3 regions of the Arthrobacter sp. PGP41 genome follow, and region 3 is predicted to be linked to each of the others. Evidence: predicted binding sites of a transcription regulator. Region 3 holds the regulator's gene; each other region holds the start of a gene.
What was found. The regulator HrcA, encoded in region 3, represses chaperone genes, less so after heat shock. The targets are predictions, from matches to a motif close to TTNGCACTCGNNNNNNNCGAGTGCNAA.
Positions count from the first base shown of each region.

Region 1 (5,186 bases), 1.5 Mb from region 3:
GCGGGCAGGCCGCGAACCTTGTCCACCACAACGCCCGGCTCCAGGCCGGCGTTGAATGCGATCTGCTTCAGCGGAGCATCGATGGCCACGCGGACGATGTTGGCACCGGTGGCCTCGTCGCCGGACAGCTGCAGGTTGGCGAATGCCTTGGCGCCGGCCTGGATGAGGGCCACGCCGCCACCGGCAACGATGCCTTCTTCAACAGCGGCCTTGGCGTTGCGCACTGCGTCTTCGATGCGGTGCTTGCGCTCCTTGAGCTCAACCTCGGTTGCGGCACCGGCCTTGATGACTGCAACGCCGCCGGCCAGCTTGGCCAGGCGTTCCTGCAGCTTCTCGCGGTCGTAGTCCGAATCGGAGTTCTCGATCTCGGCGCGGATCTGGGACACGCGGCCGGCGATCTGGTCGGCGTCGCCGGCACCCTCGACGATGGTGGTCTCGTCCTTGGTGACAACAACCTTGCGCGCCTTGCCCAGGAGTTCCAGGCCGGCGTTTTCCAGCTTGAGTCCGACTTCCTCGGAGATGACCTGGCCGCCGGTGAGGACAGCGATGTCGGCAAGCTGTGCCTTGCGGCGGTCACCGAAGCCCGGAGCCTTGACGGCCACGGACTTGAAGGTGCCGCGGATCTTGTTGACGATCAGGGTGGCCAGGGCCTCGCCCTCGATGTCCTCGGCGATGATCAGCAGCGGCTTGTTGGACTGCATGACCTTTTCGAGGACAGCAACCAGTTCCTTGACGTTGGAGATCTTGGAGTTGACGATCAGGATGTACGGATCCTCGAGGACCGTTTCCTGGCGCTCCGCGTCGGTAACGAAGTACGCGGAAATGTAGCCCTTGTCGAAGCGCATGCCTTCGGTGAGTTCGAGCTCCAGGCCGAAGGTGTTGGATTCCTCGACCGTGATGACGCCTTCCTTGCCCACCTTGTCCAGGGCTTCGGCGATCAGCGCACCGATTTCCTCGTCACCGGCAGAGATGGATGCCGTTGCGGCAATCTCTTCCTTGGTTTCGATCTCCTTGGCGGAGTTCAGCAGCTCGGCGGTGACGGCCTCAACGGCCTTTTCGATGCCACGCTTGAGGGACAGCGGGTCGGCGCCGGCGGCAACGTTGCGCAGGCCTTCCTTGACGAGGGCCTGGGCCAGCACGGTAGCGGTGGTGGTTCCGTCGCCAGCGACGTCGTCGGTCTTCTTGGCAACTTCCTTGACCAGCTCGGCGCCGATCTTCTCGTAAGGATCGTCCAGCTCGATCTCCTTGGCGATGGAAACACCATCGTTGGTGATCGTGGGAGCGCCCCACTTCTTTTCGAGGACGACGTTGCGTCCACGCGGGCCGAGGGTGACCTTAACGGCGTCGGCGAGGGTGTTAAGGCCCCGCTCAAGGCCGCGGCGTGCCTCTTCATCAAATGCAATGATCTTGGCCATAACGGCAGTAGTCCTTTCGGGACAGTCGTTAAGAATGAACCTTCGCTGCAGTGCCCGCGACGGACGACCCTTTGCCGGCGGCCTCTGTATGCCTCCGGGTGCGGATCTCACTCCAGTAAGGTGTTTCTTCGCTCCTCGCCCGCTGCCGCGCGCCGCCGGCCGGAACCAGGCTTTGCTTTAGCAGTCGGTACGTCAGAGTGCTAAGTCAATAATTAGCACTCCCCACGTGAGAGTGCAAGCGAAAAGGGCGCGGAAACCGCTGCGGCGGGCATCTCTACGCCAACGGCGATCAGCCGGCACGTCCTGCAGTTTCGCGGCCGGTGGGCGTTGGATTGTTGTCTGCCCCGTAGGTGAATACCGTGAACGTTGCCGAGGTGATGTCACCGTTGGCGTCGAAGGCAACCGGGCCGGATTCGCCGTCGTAATCAATGCCGGCACCGGAGGCCTTCACTGCAAGGCATTCCCTGTAGCCGGGGCAGGGCGGGCCCGGCGCCGTTGCAGCCCCGCCGGCCGCTCCGGCCGCAGTCCCGCCGGAGACGGCGACGAGGTTCGCCGCTATTGAGCGGCCGGAGTCGTCCTCGGCCTTGGCAGCCGCGAGGGCCGCGAGGGTCACGGCGTCATACGTCTCCGCTGCGAAGGACACATCCTTCAGGCCCGGATCGATGCCCAGGAGCCTTTCCTGGAAGGCGGCCGATGGCAGCTCTCCGGGGACCACGGCACGGGCGCCCTCCAGGGCTTTGGTTCCCAGCTTGGACGCGTAGCGGCCGAAGGCGCCTTCACTGAGGATGATCTTCGAACCGGCCAGGGCGGCGTTGTTGAGTTCGGCCAGGGCACCCTGGGCGCCGTCGCGGGCCACCAGGATGACGGCGTCGGGTTCCGCCCCGCGGGCGGCGGCAGCGGCACTTCCCGCTTCACCCGGTTTGAAGCCGGCCGTGGCAACCACGTCCAGGCCGGCCTGTTCCGCGGAATCGGCGACGACGGCGGAGACGTCGGTGCCGTAGGCACCTTCCTGGAACATCACGAAGACGGTGGAGGCGCCGGCGTCCTTGGCGAGCTTAGCCAGCACCGGTCCCTGCGCGACGTCGGCGGCCGCCGTCCGGAAGTAGTATCCGCCGCTGGGGATGCTGCTGAGCCCGGCCGCGGTGTTGGCCGGCGAGATCATCGGCGTCCTGGCCCGGGAGAGGATGTCCACGGCGGCCTTGGCGTGGCTGGAGTCGGTGGGGCCGATCACTACGTCGGCCTTGGCCTGGACCAAAGCCTGCGCCTGCGCCGCTGTATCCTGGCCGGCTTCATAGGGCAGCAGTTCCACGGGCCGGCCTTTGTGGCCGCCGGCAGCATTTATTTCTTTGACTGCGAGCTTGGCTGCGGCCGCCTGGGGCGCGTTCAGGAAGCTGCTTTGCCCCGCGTTGTCCAGAATGAGGCCAATCCGCAGGGCGCCGTCACCGGACGCCTCCGCTGTTTCCACGCGGGCGTTTCCGGTGACCCCGGAACAGGCGGTGAGGGCCAGCGTGGAGCAGAGGGCAGCGGCGAACGCAGGACGGAGGGCCCGGGCAGGGACAAACAGATGCTTCACTCGGCCGGCCGGACGCTTTCCGCCTGGGGGCCCTTCTCGCCTTCGCCGACTTCCAGTTCCACCCGCTGCCCCTCGTCCAGTGCCCGGTAACCTTCGCCCTGGATGGCAGACCAGTGGACGAAGATGTCGTCGCCGGAGCCGTCAACGGTGATGAACCCGTAGCCCTTTTCCGCGTTGAACCACTTGACGGTTCCTCGTGCCATGGTGACCACTCTTTCCGTTAGGTCCGGGGATGCTGCGCCGGTGCCGCCGTGCCGGGCCGAAGCCCGGAATTTACTCTAGCCAATGCATATTGGTGCCGCTGGCACCCGGCGGTGCTGCGGGCAAACGTTATTCAGGCGTAACGCTGTGCCCCCGGACCGGGTGCGGCCCCGCGCAGCGCGGCCGGTGAAAGAACCGGGCTTACCGGTACCCCGGGCCCAGCACAACCACCAGCGGTACCTGGAATTCGGTGCTGCTGACCACAGTGGGGACGCCCAGGAGTTCCGCGAGGGCTTCTGCGTTGGCCCGTTGGGCTGGCCCCGAATAGAAAATGACGGAGCCCTGCTGCGGCGCGCCGGCCCAGTTCCCCACCTGTCCCAGGGGCCAGCCGTCCGCCTGCACGGTTCCGCCTACACGGCTTGCCAGCCCGGCGGTCCCGGCGGCGTTGTAGACCGCCACGGCCTGGGTTTTGTCTACGGACGAAGCCTGCGCCGTGGGCCGGGTGCTGGGCCCCGTCCCAGTTGCGGGGACCGTGTCGGTTCCGGCCGTTTCCTGCGCGGCGGAGGGCTCAGGCTCTGCCGAGGGGGCGGTGGACGCGCCCGGCTCCGCGGAAGGGGTCGACCCCGCTCCGGCCAGCGGCGCTTCCAGGCTCGACGAGGCCTGGCTTGCCGGACCGGCAAATCCCAGCTTGGGCAGGATCAGGAAGGAAACCAGCCCGATGGCCAGGGCAACGCATCCCACCGCCAGGACGGGCCACAGCCGGACCCGTGACGGAGCAGAGGCTGTGCGATGGACACCTTGTCGCGACGCGGTCTCCGGGACCTTGTCGAATTCATCGCGGGCGTATTTGGTCATGGGAATGAGACATCCTTGCGTGTTGCTGCTGAGGAACCAGCGTGAGCGTCTTATGCGTCGGACCCCAGGCGCCGTGCAGTGCGTGCACGGTGACGCGACGTACGTAGTCTACGCAATCTCTTGACCAGCATGGGGTCGTGGGCCAGCGCATCCTCGGTGTCGATCAGGGCGTTGAGGAGCTGGTAATAGTGCGTCGCGGAGAGATTAAAGAGTTCCCTAATGGCCTGTTCCTTGGCACCGGCGTACTTCCACCACTGCCGTTCCAGGGCGAGCATCTGCTGGTCACGCTCGTTCAGGGGGGAATCCCGCAGCCTGAAATCCGGCAGCAGGGCGTTCCGTTGTTCCTGCTCCGGCAGGTGCTCCCGAGCTGGTTCCGCCACGGCGCACTCTCCCTTGCTGGTTACGTAAAATGTCTGACCCCCATGCTACGGACGAATAACACTGTTGTCATTTGTGCCGGGGGCCTGGCGGACCGGGGCACAGTGGCCGCCCTGCGAGAATGGGACGGTGTTTGAATCAGATGCCCTTTTCGAACTGGCGCAGGATCCGGCGCGCGGGCAAGGTTTCGCCGAACTGGCGAAGCTGCCGCTGAAGGAGCTGATGGCGCCCGACTGGGCAGACGCCCTGGCGGGCGTGGACAGCGGACTCAGGGACGTGCTCACCTTCCTTGCCGGCGAAGAGGCGGCCGGGCACCCGGTGCTGCCGGCGCCGTCGAACGTCCTGCGGGCGTTCCGCCAGCCGCTCGCGGAGGTGAAAGTCCTGATCGTAGGGCAGGATCCGTACCCCACGCCGGGGCACGCCGTCGGCCTGGCCTTCTCCGTTGATCCGCACGTCCGGCCCATCCCGCGGAGCCTGGCGAACATCTACCGGGAGCTGGAGGCGGATCTGGGGCTTCCCGCGCGGGTCCACGGCGACCTTTCCGCCTGGGCCGGACAGGGGGTACTGCTGCTGAACCGCGTGATGACCGTAAGGGCCGGAGCCGCAGGGTCGCACCGCAGGAAGGGCTGGGAGGAGATTACGACGGCGGCCGTCCAGGCCGTGGCCGGGCGGCGGGCTCCGGACGGGTCACGCCTGCCGCTGGTTGCCGTGCTGTGGGGAAAGGATGCGGAGAGCGTGCGTCCGCTGCTGCCGGGGGTTCCGGC
Region 1 is NZ_CP026514.1:805,519-810,704, reverse strand. It holds gene groL (chaperonin GroEL) at 1-1,415, opposite strand, end outside; gene C3B78_RS03760 (ABC transporter substrate-binding protein) at 1,705-2,988, opposite strand; gene C3B78_RS03755 (cold-shock protein) at 2,985-3,191, opposite strand; gene C3B78_RS03750 (LytR C-terminal domain-containing protein) at 3,391-4,044, opposite strand; gene C3B78_RS03745 (DUF3263 domain-containing protein) at 4,095-4,424, opposite strand; gene C3B78_RS03740 (uracil-DNA glycosylase) at 4,552-5,186, shown strand, end outside.
Region 1: groL (chaperonin GroEL) is a predicted target of HrcA. The motif match lies at 1,593-1,619, and genes of this name have one in related genera.

Region 2 (5,186 bases), 730 kb from region 3:
AGGATCTAGCCAGACGCCGTCGACCCCGTCCAGCGGCACCGCCGTGGCGTCCGCGTGGACCACGGTGGCGTTGGGGAACGGAATGAGGTTCACCGTGGCGCAGGCCGCCGTCGTCTCATCCATCTCCACGGCGGTGACCTTGATGTCCATGGAGGCCAGCGCCAGCGAGTCGGCGGCCAGGCCGCAGCCCAGGTCCGCCACGTGGCGGATGCCGGCCTCGGCGAACCGCTGGGCATGGCGGGCGGCAACGTTCAGCCGGGTTGCCTGTTCCAGCCCTGCCTGGGTGAACAGCATGCTGCGGGCGAACTCGCCGAACTTCGCGGCGGCCTTGGTGCGGAGCCGGGACTGGGTCAGGACGGCGGAAACCAGTTCGGGGGAGTGGCCGGCCTTGCGGAGGGCCGAGTTCAGCTCGAAGGATTTGTCTTCCTGGTAGGGGCCCAGGGACGCCAGGAGCTCCCAGCCTTCAGGGGTGAGCAGCGGTGCAATCTGGTCCTGGGGAGCGTGAGCCATGGGTTCCAGCCTAGTGGAGGAGCGGGCCGGCGCTATGCCGATAGGGTTGAAGCCATGAACCACAGTGCAGGTCCGCAGCAGTCCCGTCACCACCAACCCGGGGACGGCGGGCCGGCGAGGTTCGCCCGGCCGGCACTGATCGCCAGCTCCGTAGTGGCGGTGGTCTGCCTGGCGCTCCTGGTGATCATCTTTTTCCTGGATACCTTCAACGCCACGGTCTATTCGGTGGGCGGCAACGACATCAAGGACGACACCCAGGAGGCCCGGGATATCCGCGGGCTGTACGACGGAGCCCGCGCCGGCAGCGTCGTCTTCCTCGTCGCGTCGCTGCTGGCCGCCCTGGCCTCTGCCTTCTTCCTCTACCGGGGGCGGAATTTCGCAGGCGAGGCCGACGGCGGTGAGGACGTCGACTTCGACGACCTGGGCCGCTGAGGTGCCTTTCCGCCCGCACTGGTGAGCAGAACCCCGGAAATGACCAGAACGCCGCCCAGGATTTGCGGGACCGTGACGGGCTGCCCGAGAGCAACCGTGATGATGGCGGTGAACACGGCGATGAGGTTCAGGTAGTTGCCGGCGTTGGCTGCCGTGGTGTGCTTAAGGGCTAGGTTCCAGAGCAGGTAGGAACCCAGGGAGGGGAACAGGACGATGTAGGCCAGCGACCAGCCCTCGGAGGATGTGGCCGGGAGTCCGGCCCCGGTGGCCGCCGCAAAGGGAACCAGGACAACCGCCGCCATGGCCACCTGCACCGCCGTGGACGTAATGGCCGGGACGGAAAGCCTGCGGGCGGCGATCGTGTAGAAGCCCCAGACGGTGATGGCCGCGACGATCAGCCATTCGCCGGCATCGATCGAGAACGTCAGCAGCCGCTGCAGGTTGCCGCCGGCCAGGATCAGCAGGACCCCTGCCAGGCCCAGGGCAACGCCCACCCAGCTCAGGGGGCCCGGCCTGTCCCGGAGCAGGATGGCAGCCAGGATCATGATCAGGGCAGGGTTTGCCGCAGTCACCAGGGATGCATTCAGCGCCGAGGTGTGCCCCAGCGCACTGTAGAGCAGCAGGGTGTAGGCGCTCATGCCAAGGCAGCTCAGGAGAAGGAGCATCGGCCAGCGGCGCAGGACAGCGCGCCAGTCCGGCCTGTCCACCGCCTGCGCCAGGACCAGCAGCGGCACGGCAGTCAGGGCCCAGCGCCAGAAGGTCAGCTGAAGCGGCTGCATGGTTTCCATGGCGGCCTGGCCTACAACGAAGTTGCCTGCCCAGAAGAGGGTGGCAAGGGTCAGGTACAGGGCTGCTCGCACCGGTCAAATGTACATGGGTTGGTGTCCGCCCGTGACGAAACGCTGGCACTCGCCTTGACCGAGTGCTAACCCTTACATAGAGTCTTCATTAGCACTCTCCCTAGGAGGGTGCTAACACATGAAGAGCTGCCAGCCAGGCTGCTGCCGGCACCGCGACGACGGTTGCCAGCCACGGCGGAAAGCTTTCCAGTCCACGAATTTGCTGACGAAAAGGAGAGGTCCGAGTGTCGGTCTCTATTAAGCCTCTTGAGGATCGTATTGTTGTCCGCCCGCTCGAAGCCGAGCAGACCACGGCTTCCGGCCTGGTCATCCCGGACTCCGCGCAGGAGAAGCCGCAGGAAGGCGAAGTTGTTGCAGTAGGCCCCGGCCGCTTTGAAGACGGCAACCGCGTTCCTGTCGACGTAGCCGTTGGCGACGTCGTTATCTACTCCAAGTACGGCGGAACCGAAGTCAAGACCGGCGGCACCGAGTACCTCGTGCTGTCCGCCCGCGACGTCCTGGCGATCGTCGTAAAGTAACTCTCCGGATCCCCGTGCCGCTGGTCATGCATTCTGCTGGTCGGCTGCGCGGGGTTCTGTCTTGAAAGGACAAAACCATGGCAAAGCAGCTTGCGTTTAACGACGCTGCCCGCCGGTCTCTTGAAGCCGGCATCGATAAGCTCGCCAACACCGTCAAGGTGACGCTCGGCCCCCGCGGCCGCAACGTCGTCCTGGACAAGAAGTGGGGCGCTCCCACCATCACGAACGACGGCGTCACCATCGCCCGCGAAGTGGAGCTGGACGACCCCTACGAGAACCTTGGCGCGCAGCTGGCCAAGGAAGTGGCGACCAAGACCAACGATGTTGCCGGTGACGGCACCACCACGGCAACCGTCCTGGCCCAGGCCCTGGTCAAGGAAGGCCTGCGCAACGTAGCGGCAGGCGCAGCCCCCGGCCAGATCAAGCGGGGCATCGAGGTTTCCGTTGAAGCCGTCGCCGCCCGCCTGCTGGAGAACGCCCGCCCCGTTGAAGGCACCCAGGTGGCCAACGTTGCAGCTATCTCCGCCCAGAGCGACGAGGTTGGCGAGCTCCTCGCCGAGGCATTCGGCAAGGTCGGCAAGGATGGTGTGATCACCATCGAGGAATCCTCCACCACGCAGACCGAACTGGTCCTGACCGAGGGCATGCAGTTCGACAAGGGCTACCTGTCCCCGTACTTCGTCACGGACGCGGAACGCCAGGAAGCAATCCTCGAGGACGCCCTCATCCTGATCAACCAGGGCAAGATCTCCAGCATCCAGGAATTCCTGCCGCTGCTGGAGAAGGCGCTGCAGGCCGGCAAGCCGCTGTTCATCATTGCCGAGGACGTTGAGGGCGAGGCCCTGTCCACGCTGATCGTCAACCGCATCCGCGGCACGCTGAACGTCGTCGCCGTCAAGGCTCCCGGCTTCGGCGACCGCCGCAAGGCCATGCTGCAGGACATCGCCACCCTCACCGGCGCGCAGGTTGTCTCCCCGGAACTGGGCCTCAGCCTGGACACCGTCGGCCTTGAGGTGCTGGGTACCGCCCGCCGCATCACGGTCACCAAGGACAACACCACCATCGTTGACGGCGCAGGCTCGGCCGAAGACGTGGCAGCACGCGTGGCCCAGCTCCGCGCTGAGCTGACCCGCACCGATTCCGACTGGGACCGTGAAAAGCTCCAGGAGCGCCTGGCCAAGCTGGCCGGCGGCATCGGTGTCATCAAGGTGGGCGCAGCCACCGAGGTTGAGCTCAAGGAGAAGAAGCACCGCATCGAGGACGCTGTTTCCTCCACGCGCGCTGCCCTTGAAGAAGGTATCGTCGCCGGCGGTGGCTCGGCCCTGATCCACGCCCTGAAGGCACTGGATGAGGACCCGGCCGTCAAGGCACTCGAAGGCGACGCCGCCGCTGCCGTGGGCATTGTCCGCCGCGCGCTCGTCCAGCCGCTGCGCTGGATCGCCCAGAACGCCGGCTTCGATGGCTACGTCATCACCGCCAAGGTTGCCGAGCTCGAAACCAACAACGGCTTCAACGCCAAGTCGGGCGAGTACGAGGACCTGATCGCTGCCGGTGTCATCGACCCCGTCAAGGTCACCCGCGCTGCCCTCCGCAATGCAGCTTCCATCGCTGCCCTGGTTCTCACCACCGAGACGCTGGTTGTTGAGAAGCCTGCCGAGGAAGACGAGCACGCAGGCCACAGCCACTAGCAAGTAGCTGCGCACGGGGCAACCGTGTACGCGAAAAAACCGGTCCAGCATCCGCTGGGCCGGTTTTTTCGTCGGCGGGACGGCGGGAGCGGCGCGGACTTACGTGCCCGGCATGTCCTGCGTCTCAACGTCGCCCGCGCGCTCATAGACCAGCGACACCGCCCCCTTCGGGAAGCTGCGCGCCGGCTCCGCGAGGCGGAAGGACGCAGGGATCGTCCCGGCGTCGAACAGGCGCTTGCCCTGCCCGAGGGTTACCGGATAGAGCCAGAGGTGGAGGCGGTCCAGTACGTTTGCCGCGAGCAGCGAACGGATGAGGACGCCGCTGCCGAACATGTGCACCTGGTCGTATTCCTCCCGCAGCCGGCCCGCGGCCGTGGCATCCGGCAGGACTGTTGTGCCCGCCCAGCTCGGAGAGGTGAGGGCGCCGGAGACAACGTACTTCGGCACCCGGTTGAGCGTGCCCCCGATATCACCGGACTGGCGGGGCCAGTAGGAGGCGAAAATGTCGTAGGTTTTCCGGCCGAGAAGCAGGGCGTCGATCTGGCTGATCTCAGCCTCGATGGCCGCTTCAGCCTCGTCGTCGGAAACCGGCGCCTGCCAGCCGCCGAAGGCGAAGCCGCCCGCAGTGTCCTCCTCGCGGCCGCCGGGCGCCTGGTAGACGCCGTCGAGGGTGATGAACAGGTTGGCGATGATGATCCCCACCAGCCCATTTTGGGGCGGAGTTCCGGCCCTGTCCAGCATCAGCCGCCTGCAGCGCAACAGCCGTGGCAGACTGGGGCAATGCTGCTCGACGAGCTCGTGAGAACTTCGGCTGCCGTCGCGTCCACCCGGTCCCGGCTGGCGAAAGTTGACGCACTGGCGCACCTGCTGCGCCGCCTCGAGCCCGCGGAGATCGCGACGGCGGTGGGCCTGCTGGCTGCCAGGCCGCGCCAGGGCCGGGTAGGGATTGGCTGGCGCGGCATGTCAGCGGCCATGGGGGAGCCGGCCGCCGAGCCCAGGCTTACTGTCGCAGACCTCGATGCGGCGTTGGACCGGCTGCTCGCAACAGCAGGCGCGGGATCGGCAGCAGAACGTGCTGCGACCCTCAGGACGCTCACGGCGGCAGCAACTGAACGCGAGCAGGCATTCATCGCCGGCGTGCTGCTGGGAGAACTGCGGACCGGTGCTCTGGAGGGCGT
Region 2 is NZ_CP026514.1:3,037,884-3,043,069, reverse strand. It holds gene C3B78_RS13845 (class I SAM-dependent methyltransferase) at 1-510, opposite strand, end outside; gene C3B78_RS13840 (hypothetical protein) at 565-942, shown strand; gene C3B78_RS13835 (DMT family transporter) at 870-1,802, opposite strand; gene groES (co-chaperone GroES) at 2,027-2,320, shown strand; gene groL (chaperonin GroEL) at 2,398-4,008, shown strand; gene C3B78_RS13820 (dihydrofolate reductase family protein) at 4,108-4,710, opposite strand; gene C3B78_RS13815 (ATP-dependent DNA ligase) at 4,789-5,186, shown strand, end outside.
Region 2: groES (co-chaperone GroES) is a predicted target of HrcA. The motif match lies at 1,845-1,871, and genes of this name have one in related genera.

Region 3 (5,186 bases):
CCGGAATCTGCTGCGCCCCTGAGGGCAGGACGACGCCGGGGCCGTGCGCGCCCTGCGGTCCTCGCGGTGGTCCTGGCAGTGGGCCCGCTCCTGGCTGGGTGCCTGGCCGAGCCGAATCCTGCACCCACCGGCCTCCTGAACTCCGGACCTGCCGCCACCGGCACCGCGCCATCCACCAGCGCCCCGCTTGAAACCACGCAGTCCTCCAACAAGGCGCCGGTGTACTGGATTGGCCGCACCGGCAGCAACGTATTCCTCTACCGGGAGTTCCGGGACGTGCCGGAGCAGGAAAACCCCGTGACGCGTGCCCTCCGGGCGATGATGAAGGATAAGCCGCTTGACCCGGACTTCTTCACCCCCTGGCAGAATCCCAGCAAGCTGGCCACCTCGATTTCCGGCAAAGACGTTATTACGGTGGACGTGTCCGAGGACGCGTTCAACAGCAACCTCGACGCCGACATGGCGGCCCGTGCCGTCCAGCAGCTTGTCTATACGGCCACGGCCGCTGCGGCCAGCTCCGGACTCATCGATTCCGGGCAGCAGATCCGGGTGCGGATCCTGGTGGATGGGCACACGGACTACGTTGCTTTCGACCACGTCCAGCTGGGTGACCTTATGACGAGGGGCGCGGGCATGGTGGCGCCCGTCTGGATCATCGATCCGCAGGAAAATGTGGAAATTGCCGACGGAAGCGTGAAGATCACTGGCCGCAGCACCCTGGCCGGCAGCAAGCTGCGCTGGCAGATCCAGCGGGCGGAGCAGGATGGCAGCAAGGCACCGTTCCTCACCGGTGAAACAACAGCGTCCGCCCAGCCCGGTCAGGGAGGGGTCTTTACGCTGGCCCTCACGCTGCCTGCCGGCGACTACGAGTTGCGCGTGGCCCAGGCCGGCGCGGACGGGCAGCCGGACCAGAACGAGGACTCGCGGGCTTTCAAAGTCCGCTAGCCTGCACCCTGCAGCGTTAGCGCCCTGCTCAACCCGCAGGTTCGGCACTATGCGCCGCCCAGCGGCCCAGGACGTCGCTGGCAAGCACGACGGCGGCGGGGCCGGCGGTGGATGAGCGCAGCACATGGTGCCCCAGCAGGGCCGTGACGGCACCTTTGCCGCACAGCCGGGTTACTTCCCGAGGACTGATTCCGCCTTCCGGCCCAACGATCAGGAGGACTTCGCGGGGCTCCGTTGAGGTTCCGCCGCGCTGCCATGCTTCCAGCACGGTCCGCAAGGGGCGAACCGCGTCTTCATGCAGGATCACGGCAAGCCCTGCAGCCTCCACGAGGGCGGCCAGCGCGGCGGTGTCGACGGCGGGCCGCACCTCGGGAACCCACGCGCGGCGCGCCTGCTTCGCTGCTGCCGTGACCACGGACTGCCATTTGGCGTGGGCTTTCGCGGCCCGGTCGCCTTTCCACCGGACGATGGACCGTTCGGACTGCCAGGGTATGACGGCGTCAATCCCGAGTTCAGTTGCCGTCTCGATGGCAAGTTCGTCGCGGTCGCCCTTCGCCAGTGCCTGTACCAGCACCAGCCTGGTCCCCGGTTGCGGCTCAACAGCAAGGGAAGCACACTCAACACCCAGCCCGGAGGAGGAGGCCGCAACCACCTTTCCGCTCATACGGGTCCCGGCGCCGTCCACGATGTCAACGGACTCGCCGGGGGCAAGCCGCTTCACTGTGACGGCGTGCCGCGCCTCCGGCCCATCCAGGACAAAGACGTCTCCCGCCACCAGTTGGTCAAGGGAACCGGGAGGGGTGAAAAAGACCGGATTGCTCACCGCTACAGGTTACCGAGCCGGTCCCGGAGCTTGGCGAACATGCCCCCGCTGGCTGCAAGCTTGCCCTCAGTGATCTGCTCGCCGCGCATCTTGGCAAGCTGACGCAGGAGGTCCTCCTGCGCGGCGTCGAGCTTGGCTGGAGTCTCGACTTGGAGGTGCACTTTCAGGTCGCCGCGCCCGTACCCGCGAAGGTGGGTCACGCCAAGTCCGCGAAGTGTGATGATCTCGCCGGACTGGGTGCCGGGCTTGACGTCGATTTCCTGCGGTCCGTCGAACGTTTCCAGGCTCACCTCGGTGCCCAGTGCGGCAGCGGTCATGGGAATGTGCAGGGTTGCGTGGAGGTCGTCGTTATCACGGACATAGGTGGCGTCGTTGTTCACGCGGATCTCGACGTAGAGGTCGCCGGCAGGGCCGCCGGCCGGACCTGCTTCGCCCTGGCCGGAGAGCTGGATGCGGGTTCCGGTGGCTACGCCGGCGGGAACCTTGATGGTCAGCGAACGGCGGCTGCGGACGCGTCCCTGGCCGCTGCATTCATTGCAGGGGTCCTTGATGACGGTGCCGAAGCCCTCGCAGGTACCGCACGGGGCGGCGGTCATGACCTGTCCCAGGATGGAGCGCACGGCCCGCTGGACCTGGCCGCTGCCGCCGCAGATGTCGCAGCGTTCCGGATGGGTTCCCGGCCGGCAGCAGGAACCTTCGCAGGTGGGGCACGTGACGGCCGTGTCCACTTCGAGTTTCTTGTTGACGCCGAAGACAGCGTCGCGGAGTTCGATGCGGACACTGATGAGCGCGTCCTGGCCGCGCCTGACGCGGGAAGCCGGGCCGGTTGTTCCGCCGGCGCCGAAGAACGTGTCGAAAATGTCCTGGAACGCGAATCCCTGGCCCGCGTAGCCGCCTCCGCCGAAGCCGTTGTCCGTGCCGTTCTCGTTGCCGGTGGTGTCGTAGACACGGCGCTTCTGCGGGTCCGACAGAACCTCGTAGGCGTGGGTCACGGCCTTGAAGCGGTCCGACGCGTCTTCACCGGGGTTGACGTCCGGGTGAAGGGTGCGCGCCAGTTTGCGGTAGGCCTTCTTGATCTCTTCTCCCGTGGCCTCCGGTGAGACTCCAAGGACGTCGTAGTGGCTGCTCAAAGTTTGTATCTCTTCCTTGTTGTACTGCCTGCAGTTGGACTGCGGAAAATGCTCTGCATGCCCGGGGACGGGAAAACGTCAGGGTCCCAGGATCCGCGAAAGGTAGCGGGCAACGGCCCTGACTGCGGCCATGGTGGTGGGATAATCCATCCTGGTTGGTCCCAGGACACCAATTTTCGCAACGTGGTCCGGTCCGTACCCTGTGGCAACGACGGAGGCCTCGGCCAGGCCGTCGTAGGGATTCTCGCGGCCGATGCTGACGGCCACCCCGCGATGGTCCTGCGCCATTTCGCTTAGCAGGCGCAGCATGACCACCTGTTCCTCAAGCGCTTCCAGGACCGGTCCGATGCTGAGCGGAAAGTCCACGTTGGACCGCGCAAGGTTGGCGGTGCCCGCCATGACCATGCGGTCCTCCCGGCTGCTCTGGGCCAGGCCCTCGAGGCCGACGGCGAGGGCCTGGGCCGCCTGCCCTTGCCCCGGGCCGGCGGTGGCCACCACTGCCGGCAGGGACTGCGCGAGCTGGCTCAGCGGAGTGCCGGCAAGGGAGCCAAGGAACCGTGCCCTCAGGGTGGCGAGGGCGTCGTCCCCCAGGTCCTGGCCGACGTCGATAACGCGCTGTTCCACTTTGCCGCTGTTCGCGATCAGCACCACCAGCACCTTACGCGGTGCGAGGAGGACGAACTCGATATGGCGGACCAGTGCCCGGCTCAGGTGCGGATACTGGACCACGGCAACCTGGTTGGTCAGCTGCGACAACAGGCGGACCGTGCGGTCAAGGACGTCGTCCAGGTCGTCAGACCCTTCCAGCAGCGACTGGATGGCCCTGCGCTCAGCCTGGGACAGGGGTTTGACGGCCGAGATCTGGTCCACGAAGAGCCGGTAACCCTTGTCAGTGGGGATACGCCCGGCGCTGGTGTGCGGAGCGGTGATCAGGCCCTCTTCCTCCAGGGCGGCCATATCGTTCCTGATCGTTGCGCTGGACACACCGAGATGGTGCCGCTCCACCAGGGCCTTGGAACCCACGGGTTCCCGGGAATGGACGTAGTCCTCCACGATTGCACGCAGCACTTCAAGTTTGCGTGGCTCGCTCATACTCCACCTCCATCCAGGGTTCGGGCGGACGCGCCGCCCGCGCTGTGCCACCTCAAGGGTTAGCACTCGACATGCCTCAGTGCTAACAGTCTATTATGACTCCCGCCGTTGCTAGCATTGGTACCGCTCCGGGCGAAAATCCGGACCTGTGACCGAACGCTAGGCGGAGTGAAACCATGCAGTACCAGAACTGGGGCCCACGCGACTTGTCCGCTCCCGCAAAAACTGAACTGCCCGAGGTTCCCGTTGAACGGGGAATGGTGCTTGAGGATGTCCAGTCCGGCTGGGTGGGCGCCGTGACCCGGGTGGAAAAATCCGGCGGCATGCACGTGGTCGCCCTGGAGGACAGGCGCGGAAAGTCCCGGTCCTTCCGGCTTGGTTTCGGGTTCCTCCTCGAAGGCCAGGCCATTAAGCTCCTGCCCCCGGCCCCGCGGCAGGCCGCCGGTGCCGTTGCCGGACCCGGCCGGACCGCCTCCGGGTCCGTCCGGGTGGCCGGCCACCGGGCACAGGTGGCCAAGGCCAGCCGCATCTGGGTGGAAGGAAAGCACGACGCCGAACTGGTGGAAAAGGTCTGGGGAGACGACCTGCGCGTGGAAGGCATCGTCGTCGAACCCCTGCACGGCATTGATGACCTGGCGGCGGCAGTTGCAGAGTTCAGGCCGGGACCGGGCAGGCGCCTGGGCGTCCTGGTGGACCACCTGGTGCCGGATTCCAAGGAATCCCGCATTGCGGACGCCGTCATGGCCTCGCCGGGTGCTGCGGGGAACGTCCTGATTGTGGGCCACCCTTACGTGGACGTGTGGCAGGCCATCCGGCCCGCCGTCCTGGGCATTGAGCAGTGGCCGGTAGTGCCGCGCGGGCAGGACTGGAAGACCGGGATCCTCGCAGCGTTCGGCTGGCCCCATGCCACAAAGGAAGACATCGGGCTTGGCTGGCAGAAACTGCTCGGCGCCGTCCGCTCGTACGCGGACCTGGAAGCTTCCCTGCTGGGCAGGGTCGAGGAAGTCATCGACTTCCTCACCGTGCCCTGAAGGACGGCTCTGCCCCGGCGTAAGCATTCCGGGCCGGATATGGGGCCGGTACCAAGTATTCTTGGTATTGCGGATCCTGCAACATTGCAGGCCCGGCACACCCAATAAGCTTTCTTAGCCGGCACCATTGCACTTCAGAAGGAACAGACTGTGGCAGAAAACGCA
Region 3 is NZ_CP026514.1:2,306,344-2,311,529, forward strand. It holds gene C3B78_RS10490 (GerMN domain-containing protein) at 1-945, shown strand, start outside; gene C3B78_RS10495 (16S rRNA (uracil(1498)-N(3))-methyltransferase) at 974-1,768, opposite strand; gene dnaJ (molecular chaperone DnaJ) at 1,771-2,898, opposite strand; gene hrcA (heat-inducible transcriptional repressor HrcA) at 2,977-3,990, opposite strand; gene C3B78_RS10510 (DUF3097 domain-containing protein) at 4,167-5,021, shown strand; gene C3B78_RS10515 (DUF4870 domain-containing protein) at 5,172-5,186, shown strand, end outside.